Regions from separate parts of the Nocardia jiangsuensis genome, predicted to be linked through region 3. Evidence: riboswitches for the same ligand, from Rfam matches in the RefSeq annotation. Region 3 holds a riboswitch; each other region holds the start of a gene.

Region 1 (7,252 bases), on a different contig from region 3:
CCACCGAACTGACCCACCGGGTGCGCGAACTCGGCACCGACACCGAGCCGGGCGCCTCGGCCTTCACCGCCCGCGTCCTGACCGGCAATCTGCGGCTGATCACCGGCATGGTGCGGGCCAATCAGCCGTGGCGGCTCACCCTGCGGCTCTCGCGGGCGCTGGCGGCGGCCGCGGCGGCAGGGGTGTTCGCGCTGATCACGTCGGATATCTGGCGGATGGCGGACACCTTCGGCGCGGTGCGGTCGTCCTTGGCGACGGTCGGGTCGATCGTGGCCATCGCGGCCACCCTGGTGATCGGGGCCGACCTGTGGGAGCGGGCGCCGCAGCGGCGGATGCGGGAGCAGGTGGCGATGTTCAACATCGCGACCATCGCCACCGTGCTGATCGGGGTCGGCGCCTTCTACCTGGCGCTGTTCGGGTTGGCGGTGCTGGCGGCGGCGTTCCTGGTGGTGCCCGCCGGGTTCGCCGAGGCGCTGGGGCATCCGGTCGGGATCGGGGACTACCTGGAGCTGGCCTGGCTGACGTGTTCGCTCGCCACGGTGGGCGGCGCGCTCGGGGCGGGGCTGGAGGACGACGACACCGTCCGCGAAGCGGCGTACGCCAGGCACAGCGACGCCGGATAGCTATCGCACGCTCAGCCGAATCGCCTCGGCTACGGCGTATGCGCCGGTCAAGGCGACCAGGGGCCACGCCGTCCGCGGCGAGATATCCCCCCGCCGCACGTTCCCGAGACCGGCCACGGTGTCGCTGACGTCGATCAGCAACCCGAGCCGCAGCCACCGCGCCCGCTCCCGCGGACCGGCGGTGAGATAGCCGAAACCCATGGCCAGCGCCCGGATCCCGTACACGCGCATCAGATACAGCGACTCCGGCGTACTGCGCGCCCCGAAGGCGCGGTTCAGCGCGTGCGGCGCACCCAGCGAGGCGGCACCGAGCAGTACCCGGCCCACCGCCAGCGCGACCGGAACGGTCGTGCCCTCGTTCGACACCATGAGCGAACTCCCCTCTCGACTGTTCTGAATTGAGAAGTTAGCACTTACGATTTCTGAAGTACAGGGTTCGGAAGGTTAAGCTTCCGGAACCATGGCCAAGCGCTCCTACAACCAGTACTGCGGCATCGCCCACGCTCTCGACCTGCTCGGCGAGCGCTGGTCGATGCTCATCCTGCGCAACCTGCTGCTCGGCCCCAAGCGCTACACCGACCTGATCGACGGCCTCCCCGGCATCGGAACCGGCCTGCTCAGCCAGCGCCTGAAGGAACTCGACGCCGCGGGCGTCATCACCAGGACCACCCTGCCGCCCCCCGCTGCGTCGACCGTCTACCAGCTGACCCCCGACGGTGAGGCGCTGCGCCCGGTCTTCCACTCGCTCTCCCGCTGGGGCCTGCCCAGGCTGGGCGCCCCCGAGCCGACGCAGCACCTCGATCCCGAGCTGGTCGCCCTTGCCATGGAGGCCAGGTTCCGATCGGCGCCGGGGGCCGACGGCGTCTACGAACTCCGCACGAGCGGAGCGGCTTTCCGCTTCACGATCACCCAGGAGCGGATCGAGTTCCGCGCACTGCCCGCCGAATCGCCGCGCGCGGTGCTCGCCGCCGACATCGCCGTCCTCACCGAGCTCGCCAACGGCACGCTCGCACTCGGCACCGCCATCGAGACGGGCGCGCTCGGCATCACCGGCGACCTCGCCGCCGCGGCCCCGCTCGCCGCCGCCTTCGGCCTCGTCGCAGACCGGATCCCCCGAGCTCAGAGCTCGTAGCCGAACCGGCCGCGCAGATCGGCGGTACGGCGCACTTCACGGAGTGCCGGTGATCTCCGGACCGGCCGGCTGGACCGATCGGGTGCGGGCAGATTACGGCCCGGCGGTCGCCCGGTAGCCGAAGTTGGCGAGCACCTCGGTCGTGGCCTTGGCGAAGTTGAGGGTGACGAAGTGCAGGCACGGCGCACCCTCGTCGATGAGCCGCTGCGCCAGCTCGGTGGCGATCTCGATGCCTGCCGCGCGCACGGCGGCACGGTTCTCCTCCGGGCCGTCGCCCGCGGCCCCGTGCAGCCGGTCCAGGACCGGCGCGGGCAGGTCGCGCCCGCACAGCTCCACCGCGCGGCGCACGGTGCGCAGCGAGGTGATCGGCATGAGCTCGGGGATGATCGGTTTCGCGCCCTCGACCGGGTCGTGCGCGGCGAGCCGGTCGCGCAGCCGCAGGTAGTGCTCGACGCCGAAGAACATCTGGGTGATCGAGTACTCCGCTCCGGCCCTGAGTTTCGCGGCCGGATACGCCGTGTCGGTCTCCAGGTCCGGTGAGCGGTGGTGGCCCTGCGGGAAGGAGGCCACCCCGACGTCGAAGTCGCCGAGGTCGCGGACCATGCGGACCAACTCCTCGGCGTACGTGACCCCGGCGGGGTGCCGGTGCCAGTCGCCGAGCGGGTCGCCCGGCGGGTCGCCGCGCAGGACGAGGATGTCGCGGATGCCGCTGTCGGCGTAGGTGCCGACCAGCGCGCGCAGCTCGGCGCGGCTGTGCCCGACGGCGGTCAGGTGCGCCACCGGGAGCAGCGTGGTCTGCTGGGCCAGCTGCCCGGTGATACGGGCGGTGCGGTCCTTGGTGGAGCCGCCCGCGCCGTAGGTCATCGAGACGAAAGCCGGGTGCAGGCGCTCGAATTGCCGGACGGCGCGCCACAGCCGGGTTTCGCCTTCGGCGTCGCGCGGCGGGTTGAACTCCACGGAGAACGGGACGGGGGCGGTGGCGTCGGTACGCAGGTTCGCCACGACCGAGCGGGCGGCGGGCGTGGTTCGGACGGTCATCGTGCCGCCCGCGGGAGGTTACGCATAGTGGCCTCGGGGCTGGAAGGGACACCCCGGGGCGGCAAGGAGCCGCCCCGGGGCGGGTCAGCGCAGCGCCTGCGCCGCCGCGACGAGGTTGCGCAGCGAGGCGGTCACCTCGGCGGTGCTGCGGGTCTTGAGCCCGCAGTCCGGGTTGACCCACAGCCGTTCGGCCGGAACGGCTTTCAGCGCCAGCTCCAGCGACTTCCGTACCTCCTCCGCGCCGGGAACCCGCGGCGAGTGGATGTCGTAGACACCAGGGCCGACGCCGAGGTCGAAGCCGATCGCATTGAGGTCGTCGAGCACCTCCATGTGCGAGCGCGCCGCCTCGATCGAGGTGACGTCGGCGTCCAGGCCGTGGATCGCCCCGATGACCTCGCCGAACTCCGAGTAGCAGAGGTGGGTGTGGATCTGGGTGGCGTCGGCGACGCCGGCGGTGGCGAGCCGGAACGCCTCGACCGCCCAGTCCAGGTAGGCGGCCTGGTCGGCCCGGCGCAGCGGCAGCAGTTCGCGCAGCGCGGGCTCGTCCACCTGGACGACACCGATGCCCGCCGCCTCCAGATCCACCGTCTCGTCCCGGATGGCCAGTGCGATCTGCCGCGCGGTGTCGGCGAGCGGCTGGTCGTCGCGGATGAACGACCAGGCCAGGATGGTGACCGGGCCGGTCAGCATGCCCTTGACCGGCTTGGCGGTCAGCGACTGGGCGTAGGTGATCCACTCGACGGTCATCACCGCCGGGCGCGCCACGTCGCCGTAGACGATCGGCGGGCGCACGCAGCGGGTGCCGTAGGACTGCACCCAGCCGTTGACCGTCGCGGCGAAGCCGTCGAGCTGCTCGGCGAAGTACTGCACCATGTCGTTGCGCTCCGGCTCGCCGTGCACGAGCACGTCCAGCCCGATCTCCTCCTGCAGCGCGATGACCTCGGCGATCTCGGCGCGCATGCGGGTGTCGTACTCGGCCCGGTCGATCTCGCCGCGGCGGAATTCGGCGCGGGCCACCCGGATCCGGCCGGTCTGCGGGTAGGAGCCGATGGTGGTGGTCGGCAGCAGCGGCAGGTTCAGCCGCTCCTGCTGCAGGACGCGGCGCTCGTCGGCGGGGGCGCGACGGGTCGCGGCCGCGTCCAGGTCGTCGAGGCGCTCGCGCACCGAGTCCACGCGCAGGCGCGGGTCGGCCCCGCGGTCGGCCACCGCGGTGCGCGCGATCTCGAGCTGGTCGGCGACCGCGCTCTCGCCCTCGGTGAGCGCGGTGGCGAGCACCCGGATCTCGGCGAGCTTCTCGTCGCCGAAGGCGAGCCAGCCGCGCAGCCGCTGGTCCAGGTCGGTCTCCGGGGCCAGGCCGTAGGGGACGTGCAGCAGCGAGCACGAGCTGGAGACGGCGACGGCCACCCCGGCGTCGCGCAGCTCGGTCAGCCGCGGCAGCGCGTGGTCGGGGTCGGCCCGCCAGATGTTGTGGCCGTCGATCACGCCGGCGACGATCAGCTTGTCGGTGATCGACCGGGCCGCGGCGACATCCGCGTCCCCGCCCGCGACCAGGTCGACGGCGATGCCATCGATCCCGGTCTCCGCCAGCGCGGGCAGCGCCACGCCGAGGCGGCCGAAGTAGGCGGCCACCAGGATCGCCGGACGCACCGTGACCTCCGAGAGCCGCCGGTAGGTGCCGCGCACCGCCGCCAGCTCGGCCTCGGTGAGATCGGTGACCAGCGAGGGCTCGTCCAGCTGGACCCACTCCGCCCCGGCCTCGGCGAGCAGCCCGAGCAGCCGCTCGTACAGCGGGATCAGGTCGGGCAGCCGGTCGAGCAGGTCGCTGCCGTCCACCGACTTGGCCAGCTTCAGGAAGGTGACCGGCCCGACGACCACCGGCCGAGCGGGCACGCCGAGCGCCAGCGCCTCCTGCAACTCGGCCAGCGGCTTCTCCGGGTGCAGCGCGAAGGCGGTGTCCGCGGCGAGTTCGGGCACCAGGTAGTGGTAGTTCGTGTCGAACCACTTGGTCATCTCGAGCGGGGCGACCTCGGCATTGCCGCGGGCGGCGGCGAAGTACCGGTCCAGCTCGTCGGCGATCCCGGATACCCGCTGCGGCAGCGCGCCGAGCAGGACGGCGGTGTCGAGCACCTGGTCGTAGTAGGAGAAGGTGCCCACCGGCACCGAATCGAGCCCGGCGTCGAGGGCCGCCGTCAGCTGCGCGGTGCGCAGCTCCTTCGCGACGGCGTGCAGGGCCTGGGCGTTGGTGCGACCCGCCCAGTAGGACTCCGTGGCGCGCTTGAGTTCCCGGTTGGGGCCGACGCGCGGGAACCCCAGCACGGTCGCGGTAAAGGTGGTGTTCGACATCGATGAGCTCCATCAGCAGCAGCCAGGACCGCCGCCCATTCGAAGCGCACGCAGGTGGAGCCCGTGAGCATTGTTCCCGTGCCCGGGTCCACTCGGCGTAGCGCCCGATCCACGAGGCGACGACCACCGGGGACGGCGTCCCCGGTACAACGGGCAGGTCTTCGGACTCGTGGGCGTCGACCCGAGATCGGGTCGGCCCCGGGGGCCCGGGGCTGGTCCTACCGACCGTCGCTTCCCAGGCGGGTGCCCAGTGCGGGTGACGGCTGTCGTTCCCACTCACCGCTGCGGGACAGTCCCGGATTTCCACCGGGTTCCCTCTCACCCGGGGAATCGCTCTCCGGGCTTCGACGCAGGCGGGCGGGTCAGGGGCTCCTTCGACTCCGCCGCCGGCGAACCAGCTGCACCGACGAATATAGCGGATCACCGGGGAACGGGTGCCCGCGCACGACACTCACGGTCCACAGATCAGTGAACATTGATGTTCGCAGCAGTTATGGTCGTTCCACGAGGCTTCGAACGCTCCTCGCCGCCGCCCTCGCCGTGCCGGGGATGCAGGCCGCCGCCGCGCAACCGGGCGACAGCACCGTGTATTTCAGTTACGGCGGGTCCAACTGCGCGATCCGAGCCAACGGGGATGTCGGCTGCGATATCCCGGGCGGCACGAACCTCTTCGGCTTCACCGTCTACGACCTCGCCATCGACCTTCCCTTCCTGCCCGCTCACCCGACCTTCGGGCTCTTCGGCCCGCACGGGCGCGCGGGCAGCCCGCCCATCGACGGCACCCTGAGCAACGGCGGCGCCAGCTGCATCGGCGGCGGCAGGGGCGCGCTGCTCTGCACTGCCAAGGGCCACAGCTTCAGCTTCGGCTGGTCCGGAACCCAGATCAGCTGACCGACCGGACGTCACCCGGCCGGGTGTGCGCAGGTGTCGACCGGGTAGCGTCGGGCAGGTCGGCGTAGCGCCCGTCCGGGAGGCGACGGCCGCCGGACACGGCGTGTCCGGCACCGCGGGCAGGTCTGCGGGACAGTCCCGAATTCCCACCGGGTTCCCTCTCGCCCGCCGCACGATGTCGCCCGGCGGGCTACGACGTCCTGCGGCCGCGAAACGAACCATCTGCACAGGTCGGACTCCGCGCCCCGCGGCAAGGTCGCCGGGGTCCGGAATTCGCTTACCCGGCGGTTACGCGCGGTGATCTCGCGGAAACCGCGGATTCCTAGCGTATACAGCCATGGCGACACCGGTGCGCACCCGCACGTCCACCCCGCCCGGCTCACTCCGCGACACCGTCTACGCGGCGCTGCGCGACGACCTCATGAACGGCCGCATCGGCTTCGAGCAGCGGCTGACCGAGCCGAAGGTCTCCGCGCGCTTCGGCATCTCGCGCACCCCGGCCAGGGAGGCGCTGGCCATGCTCTGCGCCGATGGTCTGCTGCGCCGCGAGGAGGTCGGCTTCGCGCCGGTGCGGCCGAGCATTCCGGTGGTTCGCGACCTCTACGAGCTGCGGCTCACGCTGGAACTCTCCGGCATCCAGCGCGCCATCACCAACCCCGCCGTGGTGCACGACCGCGACGCCCTGCTGGCGGAGCGGGAGCGCTGGCGGGTGCTGCGGGCCGACCCGCCCGAGCAGCAGCCCGGCTTCGTGGTGGTCGACGAGGAGTTCCACGTCGCCCTGCTCACCGCCGCGGGCAACGGTGAACTGGTGCGCGCGCTGACCGCGGTGAACGCGCGGATCCGGCACGTCCGGATGTTCGACTTCATGGTCAACAACCGGATCGAGGTGACCATCGCCGAGCACCTGGCGATCCTCGACGCCGTGCTCGCCGGTGAGCTCACGCAGGCGCACGGACTGCTGCACCGGCACATCGGCGAGTCGCTCGATGTCGTCCTCGACCGCGTCACCCGCGCCGTCGTCGCCATGTCCATGGCAAGCGAACAGGAGTAACCGGTGACCTCGAGTTTCGACACCGTACTGATCGCCAATCGCGGCGAGATCGCGGTGCGGATCATCCGCAGCGCCCGCGACCTCGGCCTGAAGTCGGTGGCGGTCCATTCCGACGCCGACCTCGGGGCCGCGCACGTGCGGATGGCCGATGCCGCGGTCCGGCTCGGCCCCGGC
Region 2 (7,252 bases), on a different contig from region 3:
CCAAGCGCGGGTTCGACCCGGTGCTCGGTGCCCGTCCGCTGCGCCGCACGATCCAGCGCGAGATCGAGGACCAGCTGTCCGAGAAGATCCTCTTCGGGGAGCTCGGTGCGGGGCAGACGGTCGTCGTCGACGTCGAGGGCTGGGATGGTGAGGGGTCCGGTGAGGATGCCAAGTTCACCTTCTCCACGAAGGCGAAGTTGACCAAACCGGTCGTCGCGGAGTCGGAAGCCGTGCTCGCCGCCGCCGGTGAGGGTTCTTCCGTCGATCTCTCCGGCGAGTAGTCGTCAGCTCGGGAAGGCCCGCTCCCCTCCGGGGGAGCGGGCCTTCCCCGTTGTGCGGGGGTTCGGGGGCGGAGCCCCCGAGTGATCAGTTCTCTTCTTTTTCCGGGCCGGGAACGGCGGCGAGGCGGGCCTGGGCGGGGAGGCGCGCCGCCACCCGGAACCCACCACTCGGGCGCGGCCCCGCGGTGAGCGCACCGCCCAGTTCGTGCGCCCGCTCCCGCATACCGATGATCCCGTCCCCGCCGCGCGGCCCGGGGACCCGCGGCGGCGGAGCGGCGGGCCGGGTGTTGTCGACGGTGATGTCGACCGAATCGGCGGCATACCGAAGCGTCACCGTCGCCTCTGCCCCCGGCGCGTGCCGCTGCACGTTGCGCAGCGACTCCACGACGATCCCGGCCCCGACCGCATCGATCGCCGCGGGCAGTGGCGCAGCGGTGCCGATCACCCGGTACGTCACGGCGACCCCGGACGAGCGAGCCCGCTGCATGATCCCGTCCAGATCATCGAGGCTCGGCGCATCCGGCTTGGGCGCAGGCCTCGGCGCCGCGGGAACCTCGGCGGGCTCCGCCCGCCGAGCCTCCTTCTGCGGCCGAGCCAGGAATCCGGCCGTCCGCCCGAGCAGCCCCTCGTCCCGCACGGGACGATCGTCACCCGCCTCCGGCTCCTCCGCCCGCACCCCGGTCCGGCGCAGACTGCTCAGCAGCTCCTGCGCGTCCTCGAGCGCGGCCCTGCTCGCCGTCTTCACCGCCGCGAGCGCCACCACCACCTGCTGCGGCTTGCGCTCGGCCAGCTCCAGCGCGAGCCCGGACTGCTTGTTGATGGCGGAGAGGCTGTGCACGACCACCCCGTGCAGCTCCTCGGCGAGCGCGAGCCGCTCGGCAGCGCTCTCCCGCTCGCGCAGCGCGATGCCCTCCCACGGCTCGGCCTCCTCCAGCCGCTGCGCGTAGCGCACCAGCTCGGCGCGCTGGCGGAGCAGCTCGGCGGTGCCCGCCAGCGCGACCGCCCAGCCGAGCGCGCCGAGCGCCTGCCAGCCGTGGGTCTCCCGGCCGAGCAGCGCGGGCAGCGGCCAGACCATGCACAGGTAGGCCACCGGTATCGCCGGGTAGGTGTAGCGCGGCGGCGCTACGGCGGCCGCGGCGAGGAAGGCGGCGGCGGGCGCGGCGAGCGCCGGGAGATAGTGCTGCCCGAGCAACGGGTAGGCGATCGCCACCGCGAACACCACGTACAGCACCGGCAGCGGGTGGTATCGGCGCAGTACCAGCGCGACCGGACCGGCGATGAGCAGCGCGGTTCCGAGCGCGTCCAGCGGGTCGGTGGCGACCTCTCGCAGGTCGAGCGCGAAGCCGATGGCGAGCTGCAGCACCGCGACCCCGCCCGCGAGCCCCCAATCCCACACCACCGAACCGCGATTCGTCTCACCTGGCGCTCTCACCCCGCCAGACTATGCGCCGCGGCCGCACGGCGCGGCAGGAGTACACACCCCCGCCGCGTACTCCGGGCACACCGCCGGTGACCACGGGTATGGTCTCGGGATGGTCGATCAGTCGATTCGTCTTCCGGATCTGTCCGCCCGGCCGCACGAGCTCGCGGTGGAGCGGGTCATGTCCGCCTCGGCCGGCCTGCTCTTCGCGGCGTGGACCAGGGGCTTCGATCTGTGGCTGGCAGAACCTGATTCGCTGCTGCTGTCCGGTGCGGTGAATACCCCGTTCTTCTTCGAGACCGAGAACGGCGGCGTCCGGCACCCGCACTACGGCCGGTTCCTGCGGCTGGAGAACGAGCGGCTGGTGGAGCTGACCTGGGTGAGCGCGGATACCCGCGGCGCCGAGACCGTGGTCTCGGTGCAGTTCGTCCGGCAGCCGCGCGGCATCCGGCTGCGGCTGCGGCACTCCGGCTTCGCCGATCCGGGCGCAAGGGACGCGCACCGGGATGCGTGGCCCGCCGTGCTGGAGCAGCTGGACAAGCGGCTGAGCGCGGTCGGGTAGTACCGCGCCGCCGGGGCGAGTAGGTTCGTCGCGAACCCCCGCACTCCCTCCCGAAAGGATCGTGATGCCAACTCGTAGCGCGCGCACCGCGTGGACCGGCGGCCTGCAGGACGGCTCCGGCCAGGTCGAACTGGCCAGCTCGGGCGTCGGCAAGTACGACGTGTCGTTCCCGAAGCGCTCGGCCGACGACGCCGGCGGCGCCACCAGCCCCGAGGAGCTCATCGCCGCCGCGCACTCCTCCTGCTACGCCATGGCGCTCTCCGCACAGGTCGCCGCCGCCGGCGGCACCCCGGAGAGCCTCGACGTCACCGCCGACGTCACGCTCGGCCCCGACCCGGACGGCGGCTTCCGGATCAGCCGGATCGCGCTGACCGTGCGCGGCAGGGCGGCGGGCATCGACGCCGACCAGTTCGCCACCGCGGCCGCCGAGGCCAAGGCGGGCTGCCCGGTGAGCAAGGCGCTGGCCGGCGTCTCCGACATCACGCTGGACGCGACCTTCGAGTCCTGACCGGTACGGCGGCGCCGCCGGCTCGGGCGAACCAGCGCCGCGCGGCCGGGGTGTACATGGCAGCCACCGCGACCAGCACCGCGAGCACGTGCACCGCGCGCACCGCGGCGAGCAGCAGCCCGTGCGGTCCGAGCGCGGCGAAGGGGTCGGTGAGCGAGTCCGCGGAGAGCAGCCTGGCCGCGGGCTCCACGACCAGCGATGCCAGCCCGGCGACGCCGATGCCGACGGTGAGCAGCCCCCGCGCCCAGCGGTCACCGTGCACCATGCGCAGCACCACCGCGAGAACCAGCAGGTAGAGAGCGCCTCGCCAGAGCAGCGGGGCGGCGCCGGTCTCATCGATCCGGGCCAGCCCCTCCAGGACCCCCGCGGCGAGCGCGGTGAGGAATCCGGCGCAAGCCACCCGGACCGGGCGCGGCGCCGCCGGACCGGTGGCGGGGATGGAAAGCGAACGGGCAGTGTCGGCCATGACGCCGACACTGCCCGCTCCGACGCGGACCGCGGATCACGCCGCGGTAGCGACCTCTTCCCGTACCGGGGTACGGGGTCCGGCCGCGAACTCGGTGAGCGCCGCGAACAGCAGCCCGAGCGCAACCCACAGCGTGCCGGAGACCGCGAGCGACGAGACCCGGAACTCCCACAGCAGGCTCGCCGGGAAATCCGCCCCGACCTCGTCGACGCCGGGGAGCAGCACGTAGCCGAGGGTCACGACGACGACGAAGGCCGCGACCCCGCCGATCAGCCGCACGGAGTGCAGCTGATCGGCCAGCAACCGGTAGCCGTAGGCCGCCGCGGCGACCGCGACCAACCCGAGCAGCACGGCAGCCACCCAGAGCCAGGTGCGGTCGTCGATGGTCTCCGGATCGCCGACCGCGGGCGGATTCGCCGGGTACTTGAAGAACGGAACGAGCACGACGGCGAGCCAGCCGGCCAGTGCGACCGCGAGGCCGAAGAGCGGCCCGCCGCCGAACCGCCGCAGCAGGTACACCGCCGCGCCGACGATCACGCCGAACGCCGCACCGGCGAGGCCGAGCGCGAGGAACTGCCCGAACTTCTGCCCGTCCCGGCTGACCAGCGCCTCGTCCTCGTCGTGCGAGTGCCCGGCCGGTTCGCCGGTGTGCGGATGGGCCGCCGCGGCCGCCTCCTCGATCGCGATGGCCGCGTCGACCTTCGGCTCACCGACGAAGTAGCCGACGGTGGCCGCGAGCAACCCCGCGATCACCCCCGCGAGCAGCCCCCGCAGCAGCAGGGTCCGCAGGGGTTCGGTCAGTGGCACGGAAGCCCCAGCAGGTGCCGTCCGTCGTGCATCAGCTCGTGCAGGTACATCCCGGAGCGGGAGACGGCACCCTGGTCGAAGCCGACCAGGTAGAGCGTGAGCAGGGCGAGCAGGACGACGCCGACCGTGACCAGGATGGTGGCGAGTGATTCCGATACCCGGGATGCGGGCGAGTGCGCGATGGCCATGCGAGTCCTCCTGGGGTGTACGCGACCCCGTCGTTTCGACGCGACGGTGCCGGTGTCTGGCTCTGAACAGTGGCGCGACCGCTCCGGAGTCTCACCGGATTACCGCAACACCCTCGCTGCTTCCCCGGAAACTGTGACATCGCAAAACCCCCCTCGTCAACAGCGTGACGAGGGGTGATCGCAACCGGGGTCAGCCCTGCGGCTTGCCTGCCACGTCGAGCACGACCTCGAACTCCAGCAGCGACGCGCCGGTCGCCACCGGCTTGCGCGCCTCGCCCGCGTGCGCCTCCCGCGCCGGGCCGTCCCGCCAAGCGGCGAACGACTCCTCGGACTCCCACTGCGTCACCACGAAGTACCGGTTCTCCCCGGCCGTGGGGCGGAGCAGCTGGAAGCCGAGGAACCCGGGGGAGTTCTCCACCGCGTGTGCCCGGTGCGCGAAGCGCTTCTCCAGCTCGGCGCCCGCGCCCTCGGGAATCTCGATCGCATTGATCTTCACAACAGCCATGGTTCCAACGTAGCGGCTCGCGCCGCCTACGCTCGGTGCCCATGCTCTACGACGAAGGCGGCACGGGGGTGCCCATCCTGTTGCTGCACGGGCTGATGGGCAGCGCGCGAACCTGGAGCGATCAGCTCGGGTGGCTGCGCGAGTTCGGCCACGTGTACACCTTCGACGCCGCGGGGCACGGGCGTCCGGCCCCCGCCGAGCTCGGCACCGAGGCCTTCGTCGCCGATCTGGCCGCGGCCACCGCGGCGATCGCGGACCCCATGGTGCTGGTCGGGCACTCGATGGGGGCGCTGCACGGGTGGGTCTTCGCGGCCGCCCACCCGGAGCGGGTGCGGGCGCTGGTCGTGGAGGACATCGCGCCGGATTTCCGCGGGCGCACCGCGGCCGGGTGGGCGGCCATGATCGACGGCTGGCCGCAGCCCTTCCCGGACGAGGCGGCGGTGCTGAGCTATTTCGGCGATGTCGCCGGGCGGTATTTCCTGCGCGCATTCCGGCGGGACGGCGACGGATATCGGCTGCACGGGGCCGTGTCGACATTCCGGGATATCTCCGAGGAGTGGGGCGGCCGCGATTTCTGGGCGCAGTGGGAGGCGCTGCGAATTCCGGCCCTGCTGATCGAGGGCGAATTCACCATCACGCCCGCCGGACAGATGCGGCGCATGGCCGAGCGGGCAGGCACCCGCTACGTGTGGGTCGCGGGCGCCGGGCACCTGGTGCACGACGAGCAACCCCAGCGCTACCGCGAGGAAGTGGAGTCGTTCCTGCGTGACGTGCTCACCCGCGGATAGCCCGGACGGCGCGGCGGACTCGCGCTCCGAGAGAGCGACGAGCGGCGCTTCGCGTGCGGTGGCCCCGGTGCGCTGCGGGGCAGCGTACGGTGCCGGGGCCGGTGGCTACCGGCTTCCCTCGCCCGCCAGGGCGAACAACCCCTCGGCGGTCTGCTCGATCAGCCCGTCCACCAGCAGCGAATCCAGCGCGCGGGCGCGCTGCCCCGGATCCCGCGGCCAGGCCAGGTCCAACCGCAGCCGCTCGACCGGCCCGTCGGCGGCGCGCAGCACGTCGAGCAGGCGGCCGCGCGCCTGCCGGTCGGTGCCCTCGTACTTCTGCGTCTTCCGCACCACCTCGGCGGCCGGACGCCCCGCGGCGACCCATGCGCAACGCGGCAGCGGGCATGCCGCGCAGGCGGGGGAGCGGGCCGTGCAGACGGTGGCGCCCAGCTCCATGAGCGCCGCGGAGAAGACGGCCGCACGCTGCACCCGGGCGGGCAGGAGCGCCTCGGTCTCCGGCAAATCGCGCGGCGACGGGTTGCCCGCGTCACCGAGCCCGTGCACCGCGCGCGCCACCACCCGGCGCACATTGGTGTCGACGACCGGCACCCGCTGCCCGTAGGCGAAGCAGGCCACCGCGCGCGCGGTGTACGCGCCGATGCCGGGCAGCGCGAGCAGCAGTTCCACGTCGTCGGGCACCTCGTCGCCGTACCGCTCGGCCAGCACCGTCGCGCACTCGTGCAACCGCAGCGCCCGGCGCGGATACCCGAGCTTGCCCCAGGCCCGCAGCACCTCCCCCTGCGAAGCGGCCGCCATGGCCGACGGCACCGGCCAGCGGGCCACCCATTCCCGCCAGATCGGCTCCACCCGCACCACCGGCGTTTGCTGCAGCATGATCTCGCTCATCAGGATCTGCCACGCCGTCACCCCGGGCCCGCGCCACGGCAGGTCCCGCGCGGTGGCGGTGTACCAGTCGATCAGCACACCGGTGTCGATCGCTCCGTACTCCGGCAGCGTGCGCGCGGCAGCGCCCTTCCTCACGGTTTCCCACCTCGTCCTGCACAATGGTCGCTATGCCTGGTTCCAACCCGATCAGCTCGTGGAAGTCCCTGCGCGAGGGTAACGACCGCTTCGTCAACGGCACGCTGCAGCATCCCGGCCAGGGAGTGGCCGACCGTGCCAAGCTCGTCGGCGGGCAGCATCCGTCCGCGATCCTGTTCGGCTGCGGCGATTCTCGCGTCGCCGCCGAGTTGATCTTCGATCGCGGCCTCGGCGACATGTTCGTGGTGCGCACCGCTGGTCACGTGGTCGACGGCTCGGTGCTCGGCTCCATCGAGTACGGCGTCGCGGTGCTGGACGTCCCGCTCATCGTGGTGCTCGGCCACGACAGCTGCGGTGCCGTGAAGGCCACCATCGACACCCTGGACGGCGGCGCCGTGCCCGGCGGTTTCATCCGAGACGTGGTCGAGCGGGTCGCGCCATCGATCCTGGCAGGCAGGCGCGAGGGGCTCTCCACCGTCGACGAGCTGGAGGCGCGGCACGTGGTGGAGACCGGCAACCTGATCACCGAGCGCTCGGCGATCGTGGCCGAGCGGGTCAAGGCGGGCACGCTCGCCATCGCCTGCGTGAACTACAAGCTCGCCGAGGGCAAGGCCTGGCTGCACCACGTGATCGGGGACATCGGCGAAGCCGTCTGAACACGGTCCCGGACATCCGCCCAGGTAGGCCTGGTCCCCGGCGGCCGGGAG
Region 3 (7,252 bases):
GCTCGCTGCTCGGCGCCTGGCTGCTCTACGGCCTCGGCGCCGGGCTCGGGCACGAGCGGCTGCGCCGCATCGCTGGCCGCATCCCGCTGCTCGACCCCGACGATGTCGACCGCTCGGCGGCCTGGTTCGGCAGACACGGCGGCAAGGCGGTGTTCTTCGGCCGGATGATCCCGATGTTCCGCAGCTTCATCTCCATCCCCGCCGGAGTCGAGCGGATGAACTTCCTGTACTTCAGCGTGCTCACCGCCGCGGGCAGCCTGATCTGGAACACGGCCTTCGTGCTGGCCGGGTACGCGCTCGGGGCGAACTGGCATCGGGTCGAGCCGTACACCGCCGTCTTCCAGTACGGGGTGATCGCCGCCGCCGTGCTCGCCTGCGGCTGGTTCGTCGTCCGCCGCCTGCGCCGCCGTCGCGATCAGCGCGACGCGCGGACCATCGTGCGCTGATGCACCCGCGCCCCCCGGTAACGCAGGCCGGGGACGAGCGGCGTCGGGCCGTGATCGGTGAAACCCGAGCGCTCGAAGAACTTTCCGGCCCTGGTGTTCTCGACCAGGGTCTGCAGGAAACAGCCCGGCGCGCCCGCCTGCTCGAGCCGCAGGAACCAGCGCGCCATGAGTGCGTCCGCGGCGCCGGTCCCGCGCGCCTCGGGGACGAGGTTGATATGCAGGTGCGCGGGGTAGCGCGGGTCGTCCAGCTCCCCCGCGGTCGGCCCGGGGCGCATGGCATCGATGCCGGCGCGGGCGAAGAACGCCAGTGGCCTGCGCTTGAAAAACAGCCGGTGGTCGCTCATCGCCCGGCGCATGCGCTCCTCCTCGCTCGGGAACGCGGCGGTGTCGACGCAGCCGGCCAGGTACCCGGCCAGTTCCCCGCCGGACACCGCGACGAACAGCGACTCCGGCTCCAGCTCGAAGTACGGGGTGAGATACACCGCTGCCTCGGATTCGGCGTGCCCCCAGATGGATTCGGTCGGCGAGCCCGCCCCGGCGCGGCTGCTCAGCGTGAGCAGTTCGGCCCGGTCGCCGGGCAGGACGGCGCGTATCTCCATGCGCCCACCGTACTCAGCGCAGCGCGGCGGTGACGCTGCCGAACATGGCGGCCTTGATCCCGGCAACGGTCGCGGGATTCTTGCCGGTGAGCGGCGCGAGCCGGGCGAGCGCCGCGGTGAGCAGCTCGGGTTCGGCGGCGGTGCCGTCGACGAGCCCGGCCGCGAGGGCGTCGCCCGCACCGAAGCGGTGGCCGGTCGTCATGGCGGTGAGCGCCGCCTGCGGGGTGAGCTTGGCCTGGATGAGCGCGGCCATGCCCGGGGTGAAGGTGATGTCGATGTCGACCTCGGGGAAGCAGTAGTAGCCGCGGTCGGCGCGCATGAGGCGGTAGTCGTGCGCCAGGCCGAGCATGGCGCCCGCGCCGAAGCTGTGGCCGTTGACCGCGGCGACGGTCGGCATCGGGAAGGTCAGGATGCGGGCGAAGAGTTCCTGGACGCGGGCGAGGTACTCCTGCGCGTGCTCGCCGTTGGCCAGCAGCCACTCCAGGTCGAGGCCGTTGGAGTAGAACTTGCCGGTGCCGATGGTGATCAGGCCGACGGCAGCGCGCTCGACGGCGTCGAGGTGGGCGGCGACGGTGTCGAGCCAGTCCGGGGAGAAGCGGTTCTCGTCGGTGCCGAGGGTGAGGACGGCGATGCCGCCCTCGTAGCGCAGGGTCGCGGTCACGGTGGTTCCTTCACGTCGGTGGGGGCGGAGTCAGGGCGAGGACCGCGCGGACCGCGGCGGCGAGGCGTTCGCGGACCGGCGGGGCGGGTGCACGATTGCCGCGCAGGAGCAGCGCGGTGGGCAGTTCGACCACGCAGTCGCGGATGACCGCGACGGCTTCGCGGTCGTCGCGGGCGAAGACGTCGTGGGACAGGGTGACGAACAGCTCGGTCAGGACCCGGTCGAGGTGGCGGAGTTCCGCGGCGAGGTCGTCCGGGATGTCGCCGGAGCCGAGCAGCTCCTCCCGGGCGACGGCGAGCAGGAAACGCGCCGAGACCGGCTGTCGCACGAGGAATTCCGCGGGCGTGTCGGCGGCCGCGACGACCGCCTCCACCGCGCCGCCCTGCGCGCTGCGCACGGCCTGCCGCTGCAGCGCGAGGAAGCCTCGCGCCGCACGCAGCCACACCCGGCCGAGCAGCGCGGGCCGGGAGCCGAAGGCGTGGTAGATCGCGCCGTTCGAGACCCCGGCGGCCTGCGACAGGGCGCGCACGGTGACCGCGGCGGGGCCCGATTCCACGGCCATGCGCTCGGCGACGTCCATCAGCGCGTCGAGATCGTGCAGGCGGGGGCGCGGCATGACCACACCATAACAGAGCACTCGCTCTGTTATCCAGCGCGCCCCGTTCACCGGTTCGCCCCGGTAACGTTCCGCGACGGAAGGCAGGGAACACCGGTGCGAATCCGGGGCTGTCCCGCAACTGTCACCGAGGAGTGATCCGCCGATTTCGTGGCCACGACCTACCCGGGTCGGAAGGCCGGTGGGGAGCGTCGATCCGGGAGCCAGGACACCTGCGTCCGCGGTACCGGGAACACACCCACGAGGATGGTCATGCACAACTCCACACCGCGCGCCCGCATCGGCAGGCGCGGATTCCTGATCGGCACGGCCGGGCTGACGCTCGGCGGCGCCGCGCTGCTGACCGGCTGCGGCAGCGGCGGCGCGCCGCCGGTGGCCGACGGCCCGCCGCGGCCGGGCGGGCGGCTGCGCACCGCGATCGCCGGCCGCTCGGCCACCGCCGACGTGCTCGACCCGTACGAGGCGGGCAGCTCCGCGGGCGGCGCGGTGGCGAAGAACGTCTGGGACAAGCTGGTCGCCTACAACAACGACCTCACGCTGCGCTACCGGCTGGCCGAGGCGCTGGAGCCGAACGCGGACGGCAGCTCGTGGCGGATCCGGCTGCGCCGGGGCGTGCGGTTCAGCGACGGCTCGCCGCTGACCTCGCGCGACGTGCTGTTCAGCTTCGAGCGCATGCTCGACCCGGCCAAGCCGTCGTCGGGCGATCTGTCGATGATCGACCTGGCCCGCACCCGCGCCGACGGCGAGCACGCGGTGGTGGTGCAGATGAAGTATCCGCTCGCCGATTTCGGCTCGGTGCTGGCCGGCTGGTACTGCTACGTGATCAAGGCGGGCAGCACCACCTTCGACGCGCGCACCCTCCCGGTCGGCACCGGCCCGTTCGCGCTGGCGAACTGGGCGCCGGGCGACCGGACGCTGCTGCGCCGCAACGACCTGCACTGGGACGGCCCCGCCCTGCTGGACGAGGTCGAGATCATCCAGATCGCGGAGACCGAGGCCAGGATGAACGCCTTCCTCTCCGGCGCGGCCGAGGTGGTGCACGAGATGAGCTACCTGCAGGCCCGTACCCTGGCCGGTGACCCCGACGCGCGCGTGATCGTGCCGCCCGCCGGGCTCATGGGCGCCTTCCAGATGCGGGTGGACATGGCACCCTTCGACGACGTCCGGGTGCGCCAGGCCATGCGGCTCGCGGTGGACCGGCAGGCCATGACCGACGCGCTGTACTACGGCTACGGCGAGGTCGGCAACGACATCTACGGCAAGGGCGCCCCCTTCTACAACGACCGGCTGCCGCAGCGCGCCTACGACCCGGAGCGGGCGCGCGCGCTGCTGCGCGAGGCGGGCAGGGAGAACCTGACGGTCACGCTGCCGACGGCGGACGGGCTGCCCGGCCAGGTGGAGGCCGCCACGCTCTTCGCCGAGCACGCCGCGAAGGCGGGCATCACCATCCGGCTCGAATCCGCCCCCGCCGACACCTACTTCTCGCAGATCAGCGGTAAGCGGCCGCTCACCCAGCTCGGCTGGTGGAACTACAGCCTGGACTACTTCTACGGCCAGACCGCCACCAGCACCTCGCCCAGCAACGGCACCGGCTGGCGCCGCCCCGGCTGGGACGCCGGGTTCGCCGAGGCCCGCGCCGCCATGGACCCGGCCCGCCGCACCGCGCTCTACGCCGAGCTGCAGGAGGAGCTCTGGAACGAGGGCGGGCTCATCCTGCACAGCTTCGCCAAGCGCCCGGACGCGGCGCGCGCGAAGGTCGGCGGCATGCGCGACGGGGTGCCCGGCACCGACGACTGGGCCAACTACGCCACCACCTGGCTCGCCGGGTGAGCTGGGCGCTCACCCGGTGGGCGCTGCGCAGGCTCGGCACCGCCGCCGTCGTGCTCGCGGTGGTGGCGGTGCTGGTGTTCGTGCTGTTCGAGGCGCTGGATTCGGATGCGGCGACGGTGCTCCTGGCGCGCCAGGGCGGGGCCGAGCCGAGCCGGGAGCAGCTGGCGGCGCTGCGCGCCGAGCTCGGGCTGGACCGGCCCGCGCCGGTCCGGTTCGCCGACTGGGTGGTGCGGTTCGCGCACGGCGACCTCGGCACCTCGCTGCTCTCCGGGCGGCCGGTGGCCGATGTGCTGCTCGGCCGGTTGGCGAACAGCGCGACGCTGGCGCTGGTGACCGCGGTGCTGCTGGTGCCGCTGGCGATCGGGCTCGGGCTGGTCGCCGGGGCGCGGCCGGGCTCGCGCACCGACCGGGCGATCAGCATGGGTGCGCTGACCGCGGAGTCGTTGCCGCCCTTCGTCTCCGGGGTGGTGCTGATCGCCACGGTGGCGCTGACGCTGCGGCTGCTGCCCGCGGTCTCGCTGCTGCCGACCGGGGCGTCGGCGTGGAGCAGGCCGGAGATCCTGGTGCTCCCGGTGCTGTGCCTGCTGGCCGGGCTGGCGCCGCACCCGGTGCGGATGGTGCGCGCGCAGACCGCGCAGGTGATGGCGGCCCCCTACATCCGCACCGCGCGGCTCAACGGGGTGCGCGGGCCGCGGTTGCTGCTGCGGCACGTGGCGCCGAACGCGATCTCGGCGGCGGTGCATCCGCTCGCCGGTGCGCTGGTCGGGCTGATCGGCGGGATCGCGGTGGTGGAGACGCTGTTCGTGTACCCGGGGGTCGCCCAGGAGTTGCTGCGCGCGGTGGCGGGGCGCGACTTCCCCTTCGTGCAGTCCGCGGCGGTGCTGCTCGCCGCGGCCGGGGTCGGGCTCTACCTGATCGCCGACCTGGTGACCATGCTGACCTCCCCGCGCGCACGCGACCTGGTACTGGAGCGACGATGAGCGGAATCAGAACCGGCTGGGCCGTGCTGGCGGCGGCGCTCCTGCTGCTGGTGCTGGCCGGGCCGCTGCTCGCCCCGCATCCCCCGACCGCGGTGGCAGGCGCGCCGTTCCTGCCACCCGCCGCGGCGCACCCGCTCGGCACCGACGTGATCGGCCGCGACGTGCTCTCCCGGGTCCTGCACGGCGGGCTGCCGCTGGTCTCGATCGCGGCGCTCTCGCTGACGCTCGCCTACGCCGCCGGGGCCGGGCTGGGGGTGGTGGCCGGGCTGCGGCGGCGCGCCGATCCGTGGATCAGCCGTCCGGTGGACGCGATCGTGGTGCTGCCGTGGTTCCTGCTGCTCGCGGTGATCGCGACCGCGCTCGGCGCGGGCCCGGCGGCGGTGGCGACCGCGGCCGCGCTGGCCGCGGTGCCGTGGATCGTGCGGATCGTGCGCACCGCGACGGTGGAGATCGCCGCCACCGGCTACGTGGAGAGCGCGCGGGCCCGCGGCGAGCCGCTGTGGCGGCTGGCGCTGGTCGAGGTGTTGCCGAATCTGCGGCCGGTGCTCGCCGCCGACGCCGGGGTCCGGCTCTCGGCCACCGTGTCGATCGTGGCGGTGAGCAGCTTCCTCGGGCTCGGGCTGCGCCCGCCGTCGGCGGACTGGGCGCTCATGATCACCGAGAACCGGCAGGGGTTCGCCCAGCAGCCGCTGGCGGTGCTCGCCCCGGCGCTGCTGATCATGGTGCTGGTCGTCGCCGTGAACATGATCTCCGACCGGGCGCTCGACCCGGGCGCCGCCGGGCCCGCGCTGCCGCCGGTGTCCGGCGGCGGCGGCGGGGTGCGAGTGCGCGGGTTGCGGGTGCTGGCCGCCGACGGCGCCACGGTGCTCGACGGCATCGATCTCGACCTGCCCGCGGGTTCCGCAGTGGCGGTGGTCGGGGACTCCGGTGCCGGGAAGACGACGCTCGCGCTCGCGATTCTGGGTGCGCTCCCGGCCGGGTTGTCCGCGACGGGGCAGGTGTCGGTGGAGTCCGGTTCGCGCGCGGTGGGGTATGTGCCGCAGGATCCGGGGTCCGGGCTGAACCCCGCCCTGCGGATCGGCACCGCGCTCGCCGAGATCACCCGGCTGCACGGCGATTCCGTCGGCACCGCGCTGCGCCGGGTCGGGTTGCCCGACGACCGCGCATTCCGCCGCCGCCACCCGCACCAGCTCTCCGGCGGCCAGCAGCAGCGGGTGCTGCTGGCCATGGCGCTGCTCGGTGACCCGGCGGTCGTCGTCCTCGACGAGCCGACCACCGGGCTCGACGCCGCCGCCAGGGCGGATCTCGTCCGCACCCTGCGCCGGGACACCGCCGCCACGCTGCTCGTGATCACCCACGACCCGGCCGCGCTCGCTCCGATCGTGCAGCACGTCGCCGAGCTGGAGCGGGGCAGGCTGATCTCCTTCCGGCCCGTGGCCGACCTCGCGCCGGCACCGGAAGTGGCGCGGAAAACGCTGCCGCACAGCGCGCGCGAGGCCATTCTCCGGGTCGACGGCCTCACCACCGGCCACCGGCGCGGGCGGCCCGTCGCCACCGACCTGTCGTTCACGCTGCGCCCCGGCCACTGCCTCGCGCTCACGGGCCCGTCTGGGGCGGGCAAGACCACCGTCGCCCGCACCCTGGCCGGGCTGCACCCGCCCGACCGCGGAACCCTCACCCTGCGCGGGCAGCCACTGCACCCGCGCGTGGATCACCGGCCGATCGCGCAGCGGCGCGCGATCCAGCTGGTCTGCCAGAATCCGGCGACGTCGCTCAACCCCGCGCACTCGATCGGCACGCAGATCGCGCGCCCGCTGCGGCTGCTGCGCGGAATGACCGCCCCCGCCGCCACCCGCGAGACCAGCAGGCTGCTGGCGGCGGTCCGGCTCGCCCCGGAGCTGGCCGCGCGCCGCCCGGACCGGCTCTCCGGCGGGCAGCAGCAGCGCGCCGCGCTGGCCCGTGCCCTCGCCGCCGGACCCGAGGTGCTGCTCTGCGACGAGATCACCGCCTCGCTCGACCGGCGCGCCGCCGAGGTCGTCCTCGACATCCTCGACGACCTGCGCGGCTCGGGCGTCGCGCTACTCGTGATCAGCCACCAGCAGTGGGTGCTCGAGCGGCTG

What was found. A riboswitch is a leader RNA that binds a small molecule or an ion and turns the genes downstream of it on or off. The one in region 3 is predicted to bind cobalamin.
Region 1: linked by a shared signal. The riboswitch ahead of metE (5-methyltetrahydropteroyltriglutamate--homocysteine S-methyltransferase) and the one ahead of ACFO0B_RS24275 (ABC transporter substrate-binding protein) in region 3 are both predicted to bind cobalamin.
Region 2: linked by a shared signal. The riboswitch ahead of ACFO0B_RS19515 (CbtB domain-containing protein) and the one ahead of ACFO0B_RS24275 (ABC transporter substrate-binding protein) in region 3 are both predicted to bind cobalamin.

Annotation. Positions count from the first base shown of each region.
Region 1 is NZ_JBHSAX010000022.1:275,129-282,380, reverse strand. Features, by position in the region: gene ACFO0B_RS27435 (hypothetical protein) at 1-623, shown strand, start outside; gene ACFO0B_RS27430 (hypothetical protein) at 624-992, opposite strand; gene ACFO0B_RS27425 (winged helix-turn-helix transcriptional regulator) at 1,084-1,755, shown strand; gene ACFO0B_RS27420 (methylenetetrahydrofolate reductase) at 1,849-2,793, opposite strand; gene metE (5-methyltetrahydropteroyltriglutamate--homocysteine S-methyltransferase) at 2,878-5,136, opposite strand; cobalamin riboswitch at 5,272-5,477, opposite strand; gene ACFO0B_RS27410 (hypothetical protein) at 5,686-6,027, shown strand; gene ACFO0B_RS27405 (GntR family transcriptional regulator) at 6,365-7,078, shown strand; gene uca (urea carboxylase) at 7,082-7,252, shown strand, end outside.
Region 2 is NZ_JBHSAX010000017.1:29,024-36,275, forward strand. Features, by position in the region: gene ACFO0B_RS19485 (ATP-dependent Clp protease ATP-binding subunit) at 1-281, shown strand, start outside; gene ACFO0B_RS19490 (sensor histidine kinase) at 367-1,713, opposite strand; gene ACFO0B_RS19495 (SRPBCC family protein) at 1,814-2,263, shown strand; gene ACFO0B_RS19500 (OsmC family peroxiredoxin) at 2,328-2,771, shown strand; gene ACFO0B_RS19505 (hypothetical protein) at 2,743-3,237, opposite strand; gene ACFO0B_RS19510 (CbtA family protein) at 3,274-4,044, opposite strand; gene ACFO0B_RS19515 (CbtB domain-containing protein) at 4,035-4,232, opposite strand; cobalamin riboswitch at 4,263-4,389, opposite strand; gene mhuD (mycobilin-forming heme oxygenase MhuD) at 4,423-4,737, opposite strand; gene ACFO0B_RS19525 (alpha/beta fold hydrolase) at 4,779-5,525, shown strand; gene ACFO0B_RS19530 (A/G-specific adenine glycosylase) at 5,631-6,545, opposite strand; gene ACFO0B_RS19535 (carbonic anhydrase) at 6,578-7,201, shown strand.
Region 3 is NZ_JBHSAX010000019.1:275,857-283,108, reverse strand. Features, by position in the region: gene ACFO0B_RS24295 (DedA family protein) at 1-446, shown strand, start outside; gene ACFO0B_RS24290 (GNAT family N-acetyltransferase) at 416-1,045, opposite strand; gene ACFO0B_RS24285 (enoyl-CoA hydratase-related protein) at 1,059-1,706, opposite strand; gene ACFO0B_RS24280 (TetR/AcrR family transcriptional regulator) at 1,717-2,322, opposite strand; cobalamin riboswitch at 2,372-2,556, shown strand; gene ACFO0B_RS24275 (ABC transporter substrate-binding protein) at 2,575-4,152, shown strand; gene ACFO0B_RS24270 (ABC transporter permease) at 4,149-5,132, shown strand; gene ACFO0B_RS24265 (ABC transporter ATP-binding protein/permease) at 5,129-7,252, shown strand, end outside.